DNA from 2 places in the Janthinobacterium amylolyticum genome. Region 2 is predicted to be linked to the other one. Evidence: predicted binding sites of a transcription regulator. Region 2 holds the regulator's gene; the other holds the start of a gene.
What was found. The regulator FliA, encoded in region 2, starts transcription of late flagellar genes. The targets are predictions, from matches to a motif close to CTAAAGTTTNNNNNNNNNNNGCCGNTA.
Positions count from the first base shown of each region.

Region 1 (10,069 bases), on a different contig from region 2:
CCGGACGTGGCCGTGATTACTGCTAGTAAGAGGGTGGTAATGGAGGGATGTTCGCGGCTTGTTATTTCCCATTGAGCTACATCAAGCGTATAAATTGTCGAGCTTGGTATAAAAGACACTCTTGCATAAAACGTTTTGAGCCCCGGCGCTTCCGTGCCGTTGTTTCCTTGCTGTTTATCCCAGGAGAAAAAATGTCTTCAGTTTCCGCAAGCGCCCGTCTGATCGACGAATTGGTCAGCGCCGTGTATGGCGCCCCCGAGGCGGCGCACGATGCGCGTGCCCGGCATGGCCTGAAACATGCGTTGCATGCGCTGGCCAGGCTTTCCCGTTCAGAACAATTGCTGGAGATGAAACGCGATGCGGCACGCGCTGCGGGCGTGGACAGTCGCCGCGAGATGCGTGCGGTGTTGCGGCGCATCGCCGCGCATGCCGCCGCAGGACAAGGACAGCTGAGCCTTGAGCTGAGCGGCGGTGACGGCGCTGGCCAGTGATCAGGACGGCATGAACTTGAGGGTGGCGGCAACCATCTTCGGCCACAGGAAGGTCAGCAGCAGTGACACGACCATCGCCGCCGCGATATCGACAAGCCAGTCGTGCACGGAGCCATGGCGGTACGAGAGAAAACTCTGGATGAATTCGTCCAGCGCGCCCATGGCGACCACCATCAGTACGGACAGCAGCGCGCGGCGCGCCACGCCGCCGCTGATGCCGCTGAACAGCATCAGGGCCAGCACGCCATAGCCGAACGAGTGCAGCACGCCGCCCGACGCATATTGCCCGACGTCGGCGCGGATGCCCGGAATATCGCCAATCAGGATCACCAGCAGGTACAGCACCAGTGCCGTGCGGAAGCGCAGGCGTTCGTAACGGTCGGCAAAACACAGGGCAAGCAGCGTGGCGGGCATGGTACGTGAGCGGGATGGGAAAGGCGATAACAATACCATGGGCGTGGCAGCGGCCTGTGTTATTGCGCAAGAGGCTGGCTCATAGGCAAAAAAAAGGCCCGCGGGGGCGCGGGCCAAAAACCCAAATGAAATGGGTCAAGAGTTGAGCGTTGCGGGCCATGGCGTGCGCCTTGCCGGCGCGCGCCACAGTCATGAAAGGGGAGTGGTGTGCCATGGCGGCACACCTGTCTGTAGTCAGGCATATCGGTTACCTGTACAGCAGATGAAGCAAGTATAGGGGGCGAACATGACGGGTTCATGACACACCGCAATATTTTTTTCGTGGTGCGGACAATGCGGGGAAAAATCACCCGGCATGGCAAGAATGGCCATGTTTCAGCTGTGACAGCAAAAAAAAAGCCCGCTGGTGAAAGCGGGCTTAAAACTATTTTCTTGGAGGAGAATAGTGGAGACAGGTGCATTATGCTGCGTCGCACGATATGTGTCTAATGGTCTTTTCAGATATCCATTATCGTTTTTTTATATAACTGCCTTCTTCTGCCTCTATTCCTGCACGGCCACCGTGTAGTTCAGCGCCATGCGTCCGCCATCGACATAGATGGTCTGGCCCGTCATGTAGGTGGCGTCGTCGCTGGCCAGGAAGGCGGCGATACCGGCCACTTCTTCCGGCTCGCCGCAGCGGCCCAGCGGTGTGCGCGACAGGATGGTATGGCGCGCTTGCGGACTCGACAAGACCGCCTGCTTGGCCAGTTCCGTCAGGATGGTGCCCGGACCGATGCCGTTCACGCGCACGCCGTGCGGCGCCAGGTTCAGGGCCATGACCTTGGTCAGCTGGTTGATGGCGCCTTTCGACACCACATACGGCACCTGGTTCGGGATGGCCAGCTCCGCATTGACGCTGGACATGTTGATGATGCAGCCGCTGTTGCGCTTGACCATGTCGCGCGCCACGGCCTGGCCGCACAGGAACATCGATTTCAGGTTGATGCGCATGACGCGGTCGAAATCGTCTTCGCAGACGTCGAGGAAATCGGCCGCGTGCGTGACGCCCGCGTTGTTGACGAGGATATCGACGTGGCCGAACTGCGCCAGGGTTTCCTTCAGCATGGCATCGACGTCCGCTTTCTGGCTGACGTCGGCGCAAAAGAAGCGCGCCTGCGGGCCCAGCGCGGCGGCCGCCTGCGCGCCTTCTTCCTTGATGTCGACCAGCATCACCTGCGCGCCTTCGGCGATCAGGCGGCTGGCGCAGGCCAGGCCGATGCCTTGCGTGGCGCCAGTGACGATGGCGGTTTTGTTGATCAGTTTCATGTGTTCTCCTCGGCGGTAATAGGGGCCGCGCTGCCCACCCACCAGCCTGCGCGGCAATGGCAGATTTTAATCCCTGGGCGGACTTCAGAGGAGGATAGGTTCATTCGGCAACTGGTTGCCGCGCGTGCCATCGGCGGGGAAGTGGCTTTGCAGCAAGGTATTGAGCTGCGCCAGCGCTTCCAGGGTGCTGTCATGGTAATTGCCTTCCTTGAACCCCTTGGTCATGGTACGGCAGACGGCTTGCCATTGCTCCGGCGTCACGCGCCGGCCCACGTGGCGGTCGGCCACGATATCGACCTGGTGTTCGGCCAGGTTGATGTAGATGAGCACGCCAACATTGTCTTCCGTATCCCACACGCCGTACTGGGCAAACAGTTCGCGCGCCCGCTCGCGGTTGCTCACGCCCTGGTACGCCATGCCCGGCGTCAGTGCCGCTTCGACGATCAGGCGCACTTCCGCCTGGTGCATCTTTTCACCGTCGGCAATGGTTGCCTCGATGGCTTTCAGGGTGCGTTCCGGAAAGGCCTGGCGCGCCGTCGCCGGCGTGCCGCGCAAATGTTTCAAGGCCCGTCCGCAGCGTTGTCCGAATGTCAGTTGTTTCGTCATTACCAATCTCCCGAGGCGCCGCCGCCGTCAAAACCGCCGCCGCCGCCACCGAAACCACCGCCGCCACCGCCGCCAAAACCACCTCCACCACCGAAGCCGCCACCGCCGCCCCGGTTGTTCAGCGCCTGGCTGAGAATGCTGCCCAGCACCACGCCCGTGGCGCCGCTGGACCAGTTGCTGCCGCGCTGCAGCCGCGTCGGTCCGCCACGCGAACGGAACAGGGTCAGCACGACGAGAAAGCCGAAGAACAGCAGCGGCAGCCAGAAGGTCATGCCGCCTGCTTGCACGCTGGCTGGCACTTGCTGCTGGGCAGGGGCGGGGAATTGCTCCTGGTTCAGGAGGGTGGCGATCGCCCCCACGCCAGCGACCAGGCCGCCATAGAAATCATTCTGCTTGAAATGCGGGGCGATCACGTCTTGCAGGATGCGTTTCGATTGCGCATCCGTCAGCACGCCCTGCACGCCACGGCCCGCCTCGATGCGCAGGCGGCGCAGGGCAGGCGGGTTGTCTTTTGCTACCATCAGCAGCACGCCGTCATCGACGCCCTTGCGGCCCAGCTTCCAGGCATCCGTCACGCGGATGCTGTACTGCTCGATGGCTTCCGGTTCCGTGCTCTTGACCAGCAGCACGGCGATCTGGCTGCCCGTCTTGGCTTCGTAGTCGGCCAGCACGCCTTCCAGCGCCGCCTTTTGCTTGGCGTCCAGCATGCCGGCATCGTCCGTCACGCGCGCCGCCAGCGGCGGCACGGGCTGCAAGCCCTGTGCGCCTGCCGGCGGCATCGTCCACAGCAGCAGCGCCGTCGCCAGCGCCGCCAGATAAGACCAGGCTTTCATCTTATTTGCCAAAGTCGACGGTTGGTGCGGTCGAGATGGCTTTTTCATTTTCCACCGTGAACGATGGCTTGACCTTGTAGCCGAAAATCATGGCCGTCAGGTTGTTCGGGAAGCTGCGCGCATGCACGTTGTAGTCCTGCACGGCGGCAATGTAACGCTGGCGCGCCACGGTGATGCGGTTTTCCGTGCCTTCCAGCTGCGACTGCAGGTCGCGGAAACTGGTGTCGGCTTTCAGGTCAGGGTATTTCTCGGACACCACCATCAGGCGCGACAGGGCCGACGACAGCTGCCCCTGCACTTGCTGGAATTTCTCGAAGGCGGCCGGGTCGTTCAGCACTTCGGGCGTGATCTGGAAACTGGTGGCGGCGGCGCGCGCCTTGGTCACCGCTTCCAGGGTTTCGCGTTCATGCGTGGCATAGCCCTTGACGGTATTGACCAGGTTGGGGATCAGGTCGGCACGGCGCTGGTACTGGTTGACCACTTCGCCCCAGGCGGCCTTGGTTGCCTCGTCCTTGCTCTGGAAGTCGTTGTAGCCGCAGCCAGTGAGGATGCCGGCCAGGACAGTAACGCTCAGCGCCAGGCGCAGCCATTTGGTGAATTGATTGGTGATTTGCATGATGGGTTCCGTGCAGAGTAAGGGAGGTGAGGCAAATATACCTGAAACGGCCCGCAATGTCGGTTTAATAAGCGCACGCGGCCGCCCCTGGCGCGGTGCCGGCTGCCGGGGCACGCCGTGGCAACCCGGCGCCGCGTTACAATACGGGGTTTGCAACTGAATATAGAGAAGGTGTGCCGTGAATTTCATCAATAAATTATCCGCCGCATGGACGGCCAATAATTCCCTGCTGTGCGTGGGACTGGACCCGGACCTGGCGAAACTGCCGGCCGAACTGCGCGACTTGCCTGATGGAATCACCACCTTTTGCACGCGCATCATCGATGCCACGGCCGACCTGGCCTGCGCCTTCAAGCCGCAGATCGCCTATTTTGCCGCGCTGGGCGCGGAAAAGCAGCTGGAAGACATCTGCCGCTACGTGCGCGAGAACTACCCGCACATCCCGCTGATCCTCGACGCCAAGCGCGGCGACATCGGCGCCACTGCCACGCAGTACGCGCGCGAAGCGTTCGAGCGCTACGGCGCCGACGCCGTCACCGTGAACCCCTACATGGGCGAGGATTCGCTCGATCCCTACCTGGCGTGGACGGATCGCGGCGTGATCATCCTGTGCCGCACGTCGAACCCGGGCGGCTCGGACCTGCAATTCCTGAATACGGACGGCGAGCCGTTGTACCAGCGCGTGGCGCGCCTGGTGGCCGAGAAATGGAACAAGAATGGCCAGTGCGCGCTCGTCGTCGGCGCCACCTTCCCTGAGGAACTGGCGCAAGTGCGCGCCATCGTCGGCGACATGCCGCTGCTGGTGCCCGGCATCGGCGCCCAGGGCGGCGACATTGCCGCCACCGTCGGCGCGGGCCAGACGGCGAACGGCATGGGCATGATGATCAGCTCTTCGCGCGCCATCATCTACGCCACGCCGCAGGACGGCGAAGACTGGGCCGACGCGGCGCGCCGCGTGGCGATTGAAACGCGCGATGCCATCAATCAGCATCGTTCTGTATAAACATCACCCATAAAAAATGTAGGTCGGGTTAGGCCAGCGGCCGTAACCCGACAACACCGGTAACGTCAACAATGTTGTCGGATTACGCGGGGCTTTGCCCCGCTAATCCGACCTACGGCTGCAAATTGAGCGCGCGATGCGATCAAAGTGCACCGCGCGGGCTGAAAAATTACATTCAGCAGGCCGCCTATACCGACGCGCAGCAGGTTTGGTCAGGTGCGACTAATCGCGCATGGGCGCCACCATCTCCGCGTAATCGTACAGCTCTCCCAGAATCTCCTCCCCCCGCTCATCCACCGATTCCGACAATGTGTCGATTTCCGTAAACAGCATTTCGATGGTGCGGGCGCCGCCGTCGCCGTCGAACAGGCGGGCGGCGCGGTGCTGTTCCCAGCGCAGGCTTTCCGCTTCGCTCAGGGTGTGCGGGAAATTGCGGGCGCGGTAGCGGAACAGCAGCTCCTGCAGGCGTTCGTCGGCAAACGAGGGGCGGGCCGTGGCCAGCTTGGCCGGCGTTTCGCGGCGCAGGGATTCGAGCAGGCGGCGGTCGTCGTTGCTGACGAAACCATTGTACAAATCCTCATCGACGTCCAGCGCGACATTCGCGCCAGGGCGCTGGAACACGTCGGCCCAGATGGCGTCCATGTTCGGCGCCGTGGCGGCGAATTGCGCGTTGGCCTTCGCCGCGTCCACGTCGATGCCCCATTGCGCGGCCATGGCCGGCGACAGGGTTTTCAGATTGCCGACCAGCATGGGCGACTTGTTCAGGTGCACGCTTTTCACGGGCAGGCGCGTCATGCCTTCGGGCATGGCTTCCTTGCGGGTAAACAGGCGCGTGCGGATGGTGTCGGCATCGAGCTGGAACAGTTCGCGCGGGTCGTAGGCGCAATCCCAGACGAGGATCTCGTTCTTGTTGCTCGGGTGCGTGGCCAGCGGCCAGACGACGCCCAGGCAGCCCCGTTCGGCGGGGAACATGCCGGAGACGTGCAGGAATGGCTGGCGCTCGCCGGCGGCCAGGTGCATGCCCATTTCGCTGGCGACCCTGTCCTTCTTGTGCAGGGCCAGGCAAAACTCGAACAGCTTCGGCTGCTTTTCCTTGATCAGGCGCGCCAGGGCGATGGTGGCGCGCACGTCGGACAGCGCATCGTGCGCCGCTTCGTGCACCAGGCCGTTGGCCTTGCTCAGGTGTTCCAGCCTGAAGCTGGTCTGGCCGTCGTCGCGCTTCGGCCATTGAATGCCTTCCGGGCGCAGGGCGTGCGTCATGCGCACCACGTCGAGGATATCCCAGCGGCCGCAATGGTTCTTCCATTCGCGCGCATATGGGTCGATCAGGTTGCGCCAGAACAGGAAACGCGTGACTTCATCGTCGAAACGGATGGTGTTGTAGCCCACGCCGATGGTGCCCGGTTCCGAAAAGGCCGCTTCGATGGTGGCGGCGAACTGGTGCTCGGGCACGCCCAGCTGCAGACACTGCTGCGGCGTGATGCCGGTGATCAGGCACGATTGCGGATCAGGCAGGAAATCATTGGCAGGCTGGCAATACAGCATGATCGGCTCGCCGATCTCGTTGAGGTCCGCATCCGTGCGGATGGCGGCGAACTGGGCCGGGCGGTCGCGGCGCGGCTGGGCGCCAAAGGTTTCGTAGTCGTGCCAAAGGAAAGTCTGGGTAGTCATTGATGGTCGTTGCTTGCTTAATTGTGATCTTGGTTGGGCCGGCTGCTGCAAAGCCGCCGCTTCAGTTTTCTGAAAACCTGCCGATACTACACGAGAGGAGCGTCACCGTTGCGGTATTCGCATGGTGGCATACATTGCCCGTTCAAGGAGGCCTATCATGTCAATTCCCATCGCCGCAGGCGGCAATTCCGCCGCTTCCCTGAGTTCCGTCAGTAATAATGCTGCCGGCAAGGAAGAGAAAGTCCAGCAAAAGGACGCCAGCAACACTGAAATGAGCGTGAACGACCGTACCAAGCTGCAATTGAACGCCTCCATCATGCAGGCGTCGCTGAATGTGTCGATCGGTTCGGAAAACGAACCGCTGGCGCTGCTGTACAAGACCGCCATCACGAATATCAACGAGGCGCTGAAAGGCCAGTACGGTGACGATGCGATCGAGAACGCCGCGTCGCAGGACAACAGCGCCGAAGCGACGGCGAACCGCATCGTGTCGCTGTCGACGGGATTTTTCGACGCCTTCAAGAAACAGAATCCGGACCTGGACGACGATGCCGCGCTGAGCAAGTTCATGGATACCATCAGTGGCGGCATGGAAAAAGGCTTCAAGGAAGCGCGCGACATCCTGGACGGCTTGAAAGTGCTGGGCGGCGACATCGCCAGCAATATCGACAAGACCTACGCGCTGGTGCAGAAGGGCTATGCGGATTTCGTTGCCGCGCACAGCAGCAAGAAGGATGAGGCTGCCACACCAGGCGCTCCTGCCAAGCCGGCCGACAGCAAGGCGGCCTGATCATCATTGCATCTTGCGCCGGAGAAAATATGCAGGGCGAAGCGCGCTGCTGACGATCAGGCAGCGCAACGACGCCATGGGCTTGGTTTCAGGTGCTGATCCGGTTGCGCCCGCCTGCCTTGGCGCGATACAGCGCCGCATCGGCCGCCGCGATCAAGCCATGGTCGTCCTGCCCGGGCGCCAGGCTGGCCACGCCGAACGAGCCCGTGATGTGTGGCAGCGCGCTGCGCATGTCGGCGAAGATGACGGCTTGCTGCATGCGCTCGCACAGCCGTTCTGCGACCATCAGGGCCACGTGTTCGTTGGTATCGGGCAAGATCACCATCATTTCCTCGCCACCGTAACGCACGGCAAAATCCGTCGGCCGCAGGGCCGCGCCCAGCACTTGCGCGGCGATGCGCAGGGCCTGGTCGCCCGCCTGGTGGCCGTGCGTATCGTTGAAGCGCTTGAAATGGTCGAGGTCGATCATCAGCAGCGACAGGGGCGCGCCGCTGCCATGCGCCGTGACGATCATGTTTGGCAGCAAGTCCGTCAGCCAGGCGCGGTTGTACAAGCCCGTCAGGCTGTCGACCATCGATAGCTGGCGGTAGAATTCGCCCAGTTTCTGGCGCCGGCGCAACAGGGCGTTGGCGGCGCGGATGCGGAAGGACAGCAAGCGCAGCAGGTTGCGCGCCAGGCCGTTCGACTGGTCGATCAGTTCCCAGACGATGGCCGCATCGACGACCAGCAAATCAGTTTCTTCCAGTGCGGAAATAGCGGCCAGGTTGCTGGCCTCGTCGAGCACCGATTGTTCGCCCACGCTTTCGCCGGGCAAGACCTTGCTGACAGTGCCGTCGTCCATGCCCGTATGGGTGTCGGCGGCCACGGCCAGGGCGCCGCGCAGGACGATGTACAGGCTGGCGCCGCGCGTGTCGGTGAGGGCTTCGCCCGCTTCCAGGCGCATGACGGGGCAGGGCGCCAGCATGGCGGCCGTCCGGCTATCCGCGCCATCGCGAAATAGCTGTAAATCGCCGATGTTGCAGCCTGAAGCGCCAAAGTTGCCGATCTGTTCCACAGTCATACTTTCATAAAGCCCGTGCCGCGCGTGCAGCGCGCCGGTCTCTTCATGATAGCCTAAAGCTGACTCTGCCGTAACGGCAAAACCTTGCTTCTAGTAACTTTCTGTGAAAAATACGACAATTATTTCATTGTCGCGTCAAGCATTGTCAATGCTGGTGGTGTTGTTACGGATATCGGCGCGCAGGACAGGCGCAGAGGCAGGCCAGATGTGCAAAGGCAGCCTTGAACGGCTGCCTCGTCTCTGGCAAATAGTGCAGATGGGAATTACTCGGCGGTTTCTTCCGCTTCGGCTGCATCGATCACGGCATTCTTGCCGGTGGCGTGGCGCTTGCTGTCTTGCAGGCGGCCCAGGGCGCTATCGATGGCGCGTTTCAGCTTGTCGGTGGCGCCGGCAACGGCTTGGTGCACGGTAGCGTTCTGCTCGGTGACGGCAATCGGCTGGTAGCCGGCGACACGGGCTTCCATGACGCAGCGGATATCGTCTGCGCCGCCTTTCGGGCCATTCGTATCGCTGAGGTGGACTTCGATGCGGGTCAGGTTGTCGCGGAAGCGGCTCAGTGCGCTTTCAAGTACGGATTGCACATGTTCGTTCAGTCCAGCGGTGTTGGCGATGGTGCTGTCGGTATGAATATTGATTTGCATATGCTTACTCCTGTCAATTCAAAAAAAACCCATCTCAGGCGTGCTGCGGCCTGGTTGCTGCCTTATGCACATTGCCTCGTGCATGTGACTTATCTTACTCCTCTTTCCAGTATTTCAAGAGGGTGCGCACGATTAAGATGAGCTTAACCCTACACCCAGGTCAAGTTTCCTCATTGAAACTTTTCAGCCATTGATCAGGCCCGCCGCGATATTGATCGACAGTCCCAGCACGACCAGGTTGAAGAAAAAGCTCAGCACGGATTGCCCCAGCACGATTTGCCGCATCAGCCGCGTCTGCACGGAAACGTCCGACGTTTGCACGGCCACGGCGATGGTGAAGGCGAAGTACAGGAAATCCCAGTAGTCGGGATTTTGTTCGTCGTCGGGAAATTTCAGGGGGCGCCTGGCCGGGTCGGCCAGGTAATACAGGTGGGCGTAATGAAAGCAGAACAGGGTGCCGACGAGAAACCAGGAGCCGACCAGGGTGAAGATCGTCAGCGCGTAGTGCAGGGCCCGCTCATCGTCGGCCATGCCCTTCATGGACGACAGTTGCGAGACGATGGCCAGCAAGCTCATCACCGACGCCACGGACAGGGCCAGCAAGACCATCGCCGCCCGTTCATCTTGCCGCGTGGC
Region 1 covers NZ_JBNYXL010000003.1:327,312-337,380, reverse strand. The annotation lists gene ACQ4WR_RS08115 (hypothetical protein) at 192-491, shown strand; gene ACQ4WR_RS08110 (VanZ family protein) at 492-905, opposite strand; gene ACQ4WR_RS08105 (SDR family NAD(P)-dependent oxidoreductase) at 1,449-2,213, opposite strand; gene ACQ4WR_RS08100 (TPM domain-containing protein) at 2,298-2,819, opposite strand; gene ACQ4WR_RS08095 (TPM domain-containing protein) at 2,819-3,652, opposite strand; gene ACQ4WR_RS08090 (LemA family protein) at 3,654-4,268, opposite strand; gene pyrF (orotidine-5'-phosphate decarboxylase) at 4,447-5,271, shown strand; gene sbcB (exodeoxyribonuclease I) at 5,494-6,942, opposite strand; gene ACQ4WR_RS08075 (DUF5610 domain-containing protein) at 7,100-7,732, shown strand; gene ACQ4WR_RS08070 (GGDEF domain-containing protein) at 7,821-8,786, opposite strand; gene ACQ4WR_RS08065 (HPF/RaiA family ribosome-associated protein) at 9,056-9,433, opposite strand; gene ACQ4WR_RS08060 (DUF1345 domain-containing protein) at 9,617-10,069, opposite strand, start outside.
Region 1: a site for FliA is predicted at 7,002-7,028, ahead of ACQ4WR_RS08075 (DUF5610 domain-containing protein). Genes of this name have one in related genera too.

Region 2 (10,069 bases):
TGAACATCAAGCTGCTGATGCTGGTCAACGACGTTACCTTGCGCAACCTGGCGCCGGAGGAACAGGCGGGCGGCCATGGCTTCCTGCAGTCGAAACCGGCCATGGCCTGCTCGCCCGTGGCGGTTACGCCCGACGAGCTGGGCGACGCCTGGCGCGGCGGCAAGGTACATTACGCCGTGCGCTGCAGCCTGAACGGCAAGGTGTCTGGCCAGCCCCATGCGGGCGCCGACATGGCCTTCAATTATCCGCAACTGCTCGCGCATCTGTGCCAGACGCGCAATGCGCGCGCCGGCAGCGTGGTGAGCGCGGGCGGCGTCGCCAACAAGGAAGTCAAGAAGGGATTTTCCAGCATCGTTGAGCGGCGTAACCAGGAGATGATCGCCGATGGCGTTGCCAGTACGCCGTATTTGCTGTTTGGCGATGTGGTGCGATTGGAAATGCTGGGGGATGACGGCAAGTCGCTGTTTGGCGCCATCGAGCAGACCGTCAAGCAGGCGGAAGCGCGGAAAAATCGTTAGTGACCCGAGAAAATGGCCATGACTGCGTTGCAGCCCCTCGCCGTACTAGTCGTACTGTCTTCGGGGCCGCGCCTTGTCCTGACCGTTTTTCGGTCCCCTCTGACATGGACGCCTGCGGCGCCTTGTTTCATCTGGGCAAAGGAAATACAGGGGATTTGCCCTCCTGTTCCGCCGATGGCGGGCGCTCGCTTGAACCGATAATGCTCCATGCCCAGTCCGTATTGCGCCTAGCCAGGCCGCAGGACTTCACCGGAGTTGATTGATGTCGGAAGACAGCGACGCAGAAAAGACCGAAGCCGCGTCACCGAAGCGCCTCGAGCAGGCGCGTGAGGAAGGCGACGTTCCGCGATCGCGTGAAGTTGCCACGTTTACGGTGCTGATGGCGTCCGGCTGCTGCCTGTGGTTTGCCGGCGACGCCATCGTGCGCCGGCTGACGGCTGTCATGGTCTCCGGGCTGAGCCTGAACCGGGAACAGATACTCGACCCCGATGCGATGATGCTGCGCATCGGCTACGACGTCAGCTCGGTCTTGCTGACCTGCTTGCCGTACGCGCTGGCCATCATGCTCGTGGCGCTGGCCTCGCCCATCCTGGTGGGCGGCTGGCTGTTCAGCTCGAAGGCGTTTACCCCCAATTTTGGCAAGCTCAACCCGATCCGCGGCCTGGGCAATATGTTTTCAAAGAATGCCCTGGTGGAATTGCTGAAGGCCATCGCCAAGACGCTCGTCGTTGGCGTCGTGGCCTGGATGGTGATGCAGCATCAGAAAGACGCCGTGCTGGGTCTGTCCGTGGAATCCCTGCGCGCCGGCTCGGCTCACCTGATCAGCTTGCTGATCACGGCCTTCCTGCTGATCGTTGGCGCACTCGGCCTGATCGCCGCCATCGACGGCCCCTACCAGATGTGGCACTACGCCAACAAGATGAAAATGACCCTGCAGGAAGTCAAGCAGGAGTCGAAGGAATCGGACGGCAATCCGCAGATCAAGGCGAAGATCCGCCAGATGCAGCATGAAATGTCGCGCCGCCGCATGATGGCCGACGTACCCACGGCCGACGTGGTGGTGACCAACCCGACGCACTATGCGGTGGCGCTGAAATACGGCGAGAATTCGCGCGGCGCGCCGCAGGTGGTGGCCAAGGGCATCGACGAAGTGGCGGCGAAGATCCGCGAACTGGCCGGCGAGCACAAGGTCGCCATCCTGGAAGCGCCGGCGCTGGCGCGTGCGCTGTACAAGCATACCGAGATCGGCGACGAAATTCCCGAGGCGCTGTATGGCGCCGTGGCCGAAGTGCTGGCCTATGTGTTCCAGCTGCGCAGCTACGGCAATGGCCACGGCCAGCGCCCCGACAAGCCGAAGCAGCTGGACGTGCCGCCCGAACTCGATCCGCAGAATCCCGCATCACAGACACCACCGGCAGCCGATGCCGCTGACAAGAATAAAGGAAGTACACCATGAACGGCCTGAGAATGCCAGCCTGGCTCAGTGGCATGGGGGGCAACGCCAGCAAGGGCATCGCCGCGCCGGTCATCATCATCATGCTGCTGGCGATGATGGTGCTGCCGCTGCCGGCCTTCATCCTCGACATTTTCTTCAGCTTCAATATCGCGCTGTCCATCATCGTGCTGCTGACGGCGCTGTACACGGTCAAGCCGCTCGACTTCATGGCCTTCCCGACCATTCTGCTGGTGTCGACCATGCTGCGCCTGTCGCTGAACGTGGCGTCCACGCGCGTGGTGCTGACGGAAGGCCATACGGGCGCCGACGCGGCCGGTAAAGTGATTGAAGCCTTCGGCCACTTCCTGATTGGCGGCAACTTCACGGTCGGTATCGTCGTGTTTATCATTTTGACGATCATCAACTTTACCGTGGTGACCAAGGGTGCGGGCCGTATCGCCGAAGTGGGCGCGCGTTTCGCGCTGGACGCCATGCCGGGTAAACAGATGGCCATCGATGCCGACCTGAACGCCGGCCTGATCGGCGAAGACGAAGCGCGCCGCCGCCGCACGGAAGTGGCGCAGGAAGCGGAATTCTATGGCGCCATGGACGGTGCCAGTAAATATGTGCGCGGCGATGCCATCGCCGGCATCATGGTGACCGTCATCAATATCGTCGGCGGCTTGCTGGTGGGCTTGCTGCAGCACGACATGGGCTTTGCCGACGCGCTGAAGAACTACACCTTGCTGGCCATCGGTGACGGCCTGGTGGCGCAGATTCCTTCGCTGATCATTTCCACGGCGGCCGGTATCGTCGTCTCGCGCGTGGCCAGCGAACAGGACATCGGCACGCAGCTGGTCGGCCAACTGTTTGCGAAACCGCAAGTGCTGTACATTACCGCCGCCATCATCGGCGGCATGGGCCTGATCCCCGGCATGCCGAACATGGTCTTCATCCTGCTGGCGTCCTCGCTGGCCGGCTGCGCCTATCTGATCAGCAAGAAGCGCACGCAGGAAAAAGCGGCGGCCGAAAAGCCTGCCGAGGCGCCGCAAGCGACTGTCGCGCCCGAACAGGAAGAGGCCAGCTGGCAAGACATCATGCCTGTCGACACCCTGGGCCTGGAAGTGGGCTACCGCTTGATTCCCCTGGTCGACAAGACGCAGGGCGGCGAATTGCTCAAGCGCATCAAGGGCATCCGCAAGAAATTCGCCCAGGAAGTGGGCTTCCTGGCGCCGCCCGTGCATATCCGCGACAACCTGGAACTGAAGCCGTCGGCCTACCGCATCACCCTGAAGGGCGTGGAAGTGGGCGTGGGCGAAGCCTTCAATGGCCAGTTCCTGGCGATCAATCCCGGCATGGCCAGCGGCAGCCTGCCTGGCGTCTCCACCACCGACCCGGCCTTCGGCCTGCCGGCCACGTGGATCGACGCGGGCCTGCGCGACCAGGCGCAATCGATGGGCTACACGGTGGTCGATGCGGGCACCGTGGTGGCGACGCACCTGAACCACCTGATCACCTCGCATGCGTCGGAACTGCTGGGCCGCGCGGAAGTGCAGTCGCTGCTCGACCACCTGGGCAAGGAGTCGCCGCGCCTGGTGGAAGACCTGGTGCCGAAGATGCTGTCCCTGTCGACCCTGCAGAAGGTGCTGCAGAACCTGCTTGCCGAAGGCGTGCACATCCGCGACATGCGCACCATCATCGAAACCCTGGCCGAGCATACCGTCAACACGCAAGACCCGAGCGACCTGACGGCGCTGGTGCGCGTGGCCCTGGGCCGCGCCATCGTGCAGCAGCTGTTCCCCGGCGCGGCGGAATTGTCCGTGATGACCCTCGACAGCCGCCTGGAGCGCCTGCTGATGCAAGCGATGGGCAATGGCGGCGACGGCGCCGGCATCGAGCCGGGCCTGGCCGACACCATCGCCCACCAGGCGGGCCTGGCCGCGCAGCAGCAGGAAGCGCTGGGCCTGACGCCGGTGCTGCTGGTGCCGGCGCCATTGCGCGCCCTGCTGTCGCGCTTCCTGCGCCGTGCCTTGCCGCAGCTGAAAGTGCTGTCGCATGCGGAAGTGCCGGAGACCAAGACGATCCGCGTGACCAGTTTGGTGGGTGCGCAATAGTTGGCATAGTTAATGCCGGGCGCAGACCCCCGCCAGCGTTAGCGCGGCGCTTTGCGTTGGCGTCAGTGGGGGGCTGACCCCAGCATTTGCAGCAAAGCAAACCCGAGCGAAAGGCCGGGGTCGAACCCTCAGGGTTCGACCCCGGTTGTTGCTTTGGGTTAAAAAAAGCAATGCCGGGACTGACCCTCGGCATCGCCAACATCAAGGTCATTGCCACGGTGCGAGGGGAGCCTGCTCCCGGATGTCGTTAGCGTCAGTCGGGCGGATGACCCATCCATCGTTTATGTCAAGAAAGCATCAATTTCCTCCCGGCAAACTGAATAACGGGTACTTTCCCGTCCTGTTCCTTCGATCGTTTCCTCAGTGCATCGCTAATAATGGAAACTGTCCGAGTGATCTGTGTCCATGTGGAAGACAGCACTCAAGCAACAGGAGTCGATGATGGTCACACAGTTCAGCCAATATTGCGCCACCCCCGCCTTGGGAGGCCGGTCATGAATGTGAAGAAATTTACGGGCGCCTCGTCGCGCGATGCGCTGCGCAAGGTGCGCGAAGCGCTGGGCCCCGATGCCGTGATCCTGTCGAACCGCCAGGCCGATGGCGTGGTGGAGATCCTCGCGCTGGCCAATGACGACGCCGCTTCGCTGGCGTCGCCGCCGGCCGCCTCCGAAATGGCCCAGCCCCGTCCCCAGTTGCAGACCCAGTTCGCCACGCCGCAGCGTGCGGCCGCCCCGGCCCAGCGCCCGGCCGCGCCACGTCCCGCCGCGCCGCGCCAGGCTGCTTCCGAGCCGATGGACATGGCCCGCATGCAGCAGATGATGGCCAGCGCGCTGGCGCATGTGAAGGAAAACGCCGCCGCCGAGATGAGCGGCATGATGAATGAAATCCGCGCCATGCGCGGCATGATGGAAACCCAGTTGGCGGAAATCTCGTGGGGTTCGACGCAGCAGCGCGAACCGCAAAAAGCCGTGGTGCTGCGCGAAATGCTGGCCGCCGGCTTCTCGGCCAGCCTGGCGCGCTACCTGATCGACAAGCTGCCCGCCGGCCTGGACGGCGCGCAAAGCATGCGCTGGATCAAGACTGTCCTCAGCCGCAACCTGAACACCGTGGCCAATGAAGACGCCATGCTGGAGCAGGGCGGCGTGTTTGCCCTGGTCGGCCCGACCGGCGTCGGCAAGACCACCAGCACGGCCAAGCTGGCCGCGCGCTGCGTGATGCGCCACGGCCCGGAAAAGCTGGCCCTGATCACCACGGATGCCTACCGTATTGGCGCGCACGAGCAGTTGCGCATCTACGGCAAGATCCTCGGCGTGATGGTGCATTCGGTGAAGGACGAGGCCGACTTGCGCATTGCCCTGAAGGAATTGAAGAACAAGCACACGGTGCTGATCGATACGGTGGGCGTGAGCCAGCGCGACCAGATGGTGACGGAACAGGTGGCCATGCTGTCGGGCGCCGGCGCCGACGTGAAACGCCTGCTGTGCCTGAATTCCACCGCGACGCAGGAAACCCTCAACGAAGTGGTGCGCGCCTACCAGGGCAGCGGCCTGGCCGGCTGCATCATGACCAAGCTCGATGAAGCGGCCTCGATCGGCAATGTGCTCGACGTGGTGATCCGCCAGAAGCTGAACCTGTTTTATGTATCGAACGGCCAGCGCGTGCCGGAAGACCTGTACCTGGCCGACCGCGGCTACCTGATCGACCGCGCCTTCAAGCTCAAGCGCGACTCGGCGGCGACGCAGTTTTCCGACGCCGAACTGCCGCTGCTGATGGCGCAGGCGGCCGCCCGCAACAATGAAGCGCGCGGGGTGCACCTTGGCTAACTTTGATTTCGACCAGGCCGAAGGCCTGCGCCGCATGCTGGCCGGCCCGCAGCCGCGCGTGATGACTTTTTTGTCGGCCACGCCGCAGGATGACAAGGGCGCCATGCTGGTCAACCTGGGTGCGTCGCTGGCGTATGGCGGCAATGACGTGCTGCTGCTCGACGCCACCGGCGGCAGCGATGGCGTGGCTGCGCGCCTGGGACTGGCGCACGGCGCCAGCCTGCGCGACGTGGCGCGCCAGCAGTGCGGCCTGAACCAGGTCATCCACCAGGTGCCGCAAGGCTTCGGCGTGGCCAGCCTGGGCGCGCGCAACCATTTGATGGACAGCATGGACTATGCCACGGCCGACGAGATGCGCCGCCTGGGCAAGACCTTCGAGGTACTGGCGCGCCAGAGCGGCATCGTGCTGGTCGACGGCGTCATGGCCGACGAGGGCGACTGCTTCCCCGTGCCGCTGATGGCCTCATCGGATATCGTCGTGCAAGTGTCCACCAGCGCCACCTCGATCAAGGCCGCCTACTGCCTGATCAAGCGCCTGAGCCAGGAAATGGGACGCCGTCCGTTCGGCATTCTTGTCACCGGCGCTTCCGAATCCGAGGCAAAAGTGGTATACGATAATATGGCGCAGGCGGCGAGCCGCTATCTGGCCGTGAAACTGACGTCGATGGGCTCGGTGCCTGCCGATGAATACCTGCACCGCGCGGCGCGCCTGGGCCGCAGCGTGGTCGATGCGTTTCCGCTGGCGGGCGCCTCGGTGGCGTTTCGCGGCCTGGCCGAACGGCTGGCGCGCTCGGCCGCACCGGTGCTGGGCGGCACCTTGTACCAGACGGGGAGCCCGCACCAGTTCAGCGCCTGAAGCCAACCGTAGCACCAGATAAGATGAGAAAACAATAAGCAGCCTATGTACACGGTCAAAGGGAAATCGAACAAGGACTATTTGCTGACGGAGCATATTCCGCTGGTAAAGCGTCTGGCGCACCATATGAAGGCGAAATTGCCGCCTTCGGTCGAGGTCGATGACCTGATTCAGGCCGGCATGATCGGCCTGCTCGATGCGATTACCCGTTATGAAGAGACGCACGGCGCGCAGTTCGAGACGTATGCCGTGCTGCGCATCCGCGGCGCCATGCTCGATGAATTGCGCACCAGCGACTGGCTGCCGCGCAGCATGCGTCAGAACATGCGCAAGATCGAAGAGGCAATGAGCACCTTGCAGCAGCGCCTCGGCCATCCGCCGACGGAGTCGGAAGTGGCGAAACTGCTGAAAATGTCGCTGGCCGACTACCAGGAAATGCTGGGCGACGGCGGCGGCCACCAACTGGTGTACTACGAAGATTTTCATGATCCGGACGGCAATGACAGCTTTCTCGACCGCCATTGCGTGGACGAGGACAGCGACCCCTTGCGTTCCCTGCTCGATACCGATTTCCGGCAATCCGTGATCGATGCCATCGATGCGCTGCCGCCACGCGAGAAAATACTCATGGGCCTGTATTACGAAGAAGAGCTGAACCTGAAGGAGATCGGCGCGGTGATGGGCGTATCGGAATCGCGCGTCTCGCAGCTGCATACCCAGGCCGTCGCGCGCCTGCGCGCAACCTTGAGGGAGCAGGCGTGGACTGGTCCAGCGTAATCGGGCTGGCGCTGGCGCTGGCGGGCCTCTTGGTCGGCCAGGCACTGGAAGGCGGCAAGATGGCCTCCCTGCTGCAGCCGGCTGCCTTCGCCATCGTGGTCATCGGCACCTTCGGCGCCGTGCTGCTGCAAACGCGGCTGCGCACCTTCGTGCGCGGGCTGGAAATGCTGCGCTGGGTGTTCCTGCCGCCGGCGGACACGCGTGCCGCGCTGGCGCGCGATATCGGACAATGGAGCTTGACGGCGCGCCGCGACGGCCCGCTGGCGCTCGAGCGCCTGATGGAAAACACCCCGGACCGCTTCAACGCCAAGGGCTTGCGCATGATCGTCGACGGCATCGCGCCCGACAAGCTGCGCCAGCTGCTCGACGTGGAAATCTCCGCCTACGAGATGGCCGAGCGCCAGGCCGTCAAGGTATGGGAGTCGGCGGCCGGCTACTCGCCCACCATCGGCATCCTGGGCGCCGTGCTGGGACTGATACACGTGATGGAAAACCTCACCGACCCGAGCAAGCTGGGCGGCGGCATCGCCGTGGCCTTCGTGTCGACCATCTATGGCGTGGGCCTGGCCAATCTGCTGTTCCTGCCGGTGGCGAACAAACTCAAGGCCATCGTCTCGCGCCGCGTGCTGCAGTATGAAATCACGGCGGCGGTGCTGTACGACATCGCCACCGGCGACCATACGCGCATCATCGAAGAGCGCGTTTCCAGCCTTTTGCACGAGCATTGACCATGATGCGGCGCGCGCGCAGAAAGTATGACGAAGAGCCGGACAACCAGGACCGCTGGCTGATTTCGTACGCCGACTTTATCACCCTGCTGTTCGCGTTTTTTGTTGTCATGTATGCGATTTCGCAAGTCAACGAAGGCAAGTACCGCGTGTTCCAGAATGCCATCGGCCAGGCTTTCAGCCTGGACAAGGGCGCGCCGCCCATCATCATGGAAGCGCCGCAAGCCATCCCGCTGCCGAATCCCGCCCTGAAGCGCCGCACGGAAGCCATCCGCCGCGAGCGCGAACACATGACGCGCCTGGCGCAGGACCTGACCTCGACCCTGGCGCCGCTGGTGAAGGAAGGCAAAGTGCGGGTCACGCAGACGAGCCGTGGCGTGAGCGTGGAAATCAATGCCAGCGTGCTGTTCGACCCGGGCGCGGCGGGACTGACTGCCGAGTCGGACCAGGCCCTGCGCGCCGTGGCCGTGCTGCTCAAGGACGACCCTCACGCGGTGCAGGTGGAAGGGCATACGGATGTCCAGCCCATCAGCAACTCGAATTTTGCCTCGAACTGGGAACTGTCGGCCGCGCGCGCCAGCGCTGTCGTGCGCCTGTTCATCGCCAGCGGCGTGCAGGCCTCGCGCCTGACGGCCGTGGGCCATGCCGACAATATTCCCGTGGCGCCGAACGCCACGCCGGAAGGACGCGCGCGCAACCGCCGGGTCGCCGTGACGATCTTGTCGGGCATCCCGGAAACCGTCACGGAAGTGCCGACGGCGCCTGCGGGGCCCGCTCCGGCGCCGGTGCCAGCCAACTGAAAGGCGTCGCGCGTGGCGCTGTGAATCGGCACCGTCAAGCGAAGTCCGTCGCCGCCAGGCGAAGATGCGGGCGGCGCGGATGTCTATGGCTGCCTGCGGCGGCGAAGCCGTCAATGAAGGTGACGGTGGCGAAGCCGTCAATTGCCGGCCGCCGCTTGGTACAATCGCAGCCTTCCCATTCTTCCATTTCTCCATCATGAAAAGCAGTTCCCAGGGCGGCCTCGTGTATTCCACTGAAACAGGGCGCATGTGTCCCGCTTGCCGCCAGCCGCTGGCGCAATGCGCATGCAAGGCGCAAGCCAAGGCGGCGCCCGTGGGCGACGGCGCCGTGCGCGTGTCGCGCCAGACCAAGGGACGCGGCGGCAAGAGCGTCACCGTGGTAAAAGGCTTGCCGCTGGACGCCATTGCCCTGGCACTGCTGGGCAAGCAGCTGCGCACCCAGTGCGGTTCGGGCGGCACCGTCAAGGACGGCGTGATCGAAGTGCAGGGCGACCATGTCGACACCATCCTGGCCGCGCTGGTCAAGCTGGGCCACCAGCCGAAAAAGGCCGGCGGCTGAGCAGGGCCCGGCGTGCGCGGCGCGTGCGGCAGCTTGCCGCGCGCCTGTGGTAACGTGCGTTTCCTGTCCACCCACGTCCACGCACACGCCCACCCATCACCATGAACGTCAAACTCACCGGCATCGCCATCGCGGCGCTCGCCGCAGCGCTGGCGCTGGCCTGCTGGCCCGCCGCCGACACCGCGAACCCTGACGGCGCGGCGGCCGCGGCGGCCGGTGCCGCCAGCGCGTCGCAAGGACGCAGCCTGGCCGCGTATTTCAGCATCGATGCTGCTCCCGTGCCCGGCGCGCCGCCCGTTGCCGTCACCCTGGCGCAGCGGCTGGAACGCCTGGCGGCCAGCGGCAAGCCGGAAGACGCGTATGCGGCCTACCAGTTGCTCGACGACTGCATCGCCTTCGGCCAGGAAGGGCGGCTGCCGGCGCTGGAGTTCGAACTGGGGCGCGAGATGACGGCGGAGG
Region 2 covers NZ_JBNYXL010000007.1:99,131-109,199, forward strand. The annotation lists gene ACQ4WR_RS16130 (fumarylacetoacetate hydrolase family protein) at 1-518, shown strand, start outside; gene flhB (flagellar biosynthesis protein FlhB) at 781-1,974, shown strand; gene flhA (flagellar biosynthesis protein FlhA) at 1,971-4,067, shown strand; gene flhF (flagellar biosynthesis GTPase FlhF) at 4,562-5,890, shown strand; gene ACQ4WR_RS16150 (MinD/ParA family ATP-binding protein) at 5,883-6,746, shown strand; gene ACQ4WR_RS16155 (RNA polymerase sigma factor FliA) at 6,792-7,523, shown strand; gene ACQ4WR_RS16160 (flagellar motor protein) at 7,505-8,251, shown strand; gene motD (flagellar motor protein MotD) at 8,257-9,051, shown strand; gene ACQ4WR_RS16170 (translation initiation factor Sui1) at 9,248-9,610, shown strand; gene ACQ4WR_RS16175 (hypothetical protein) at 9,712-10,069, shown strand, end outside.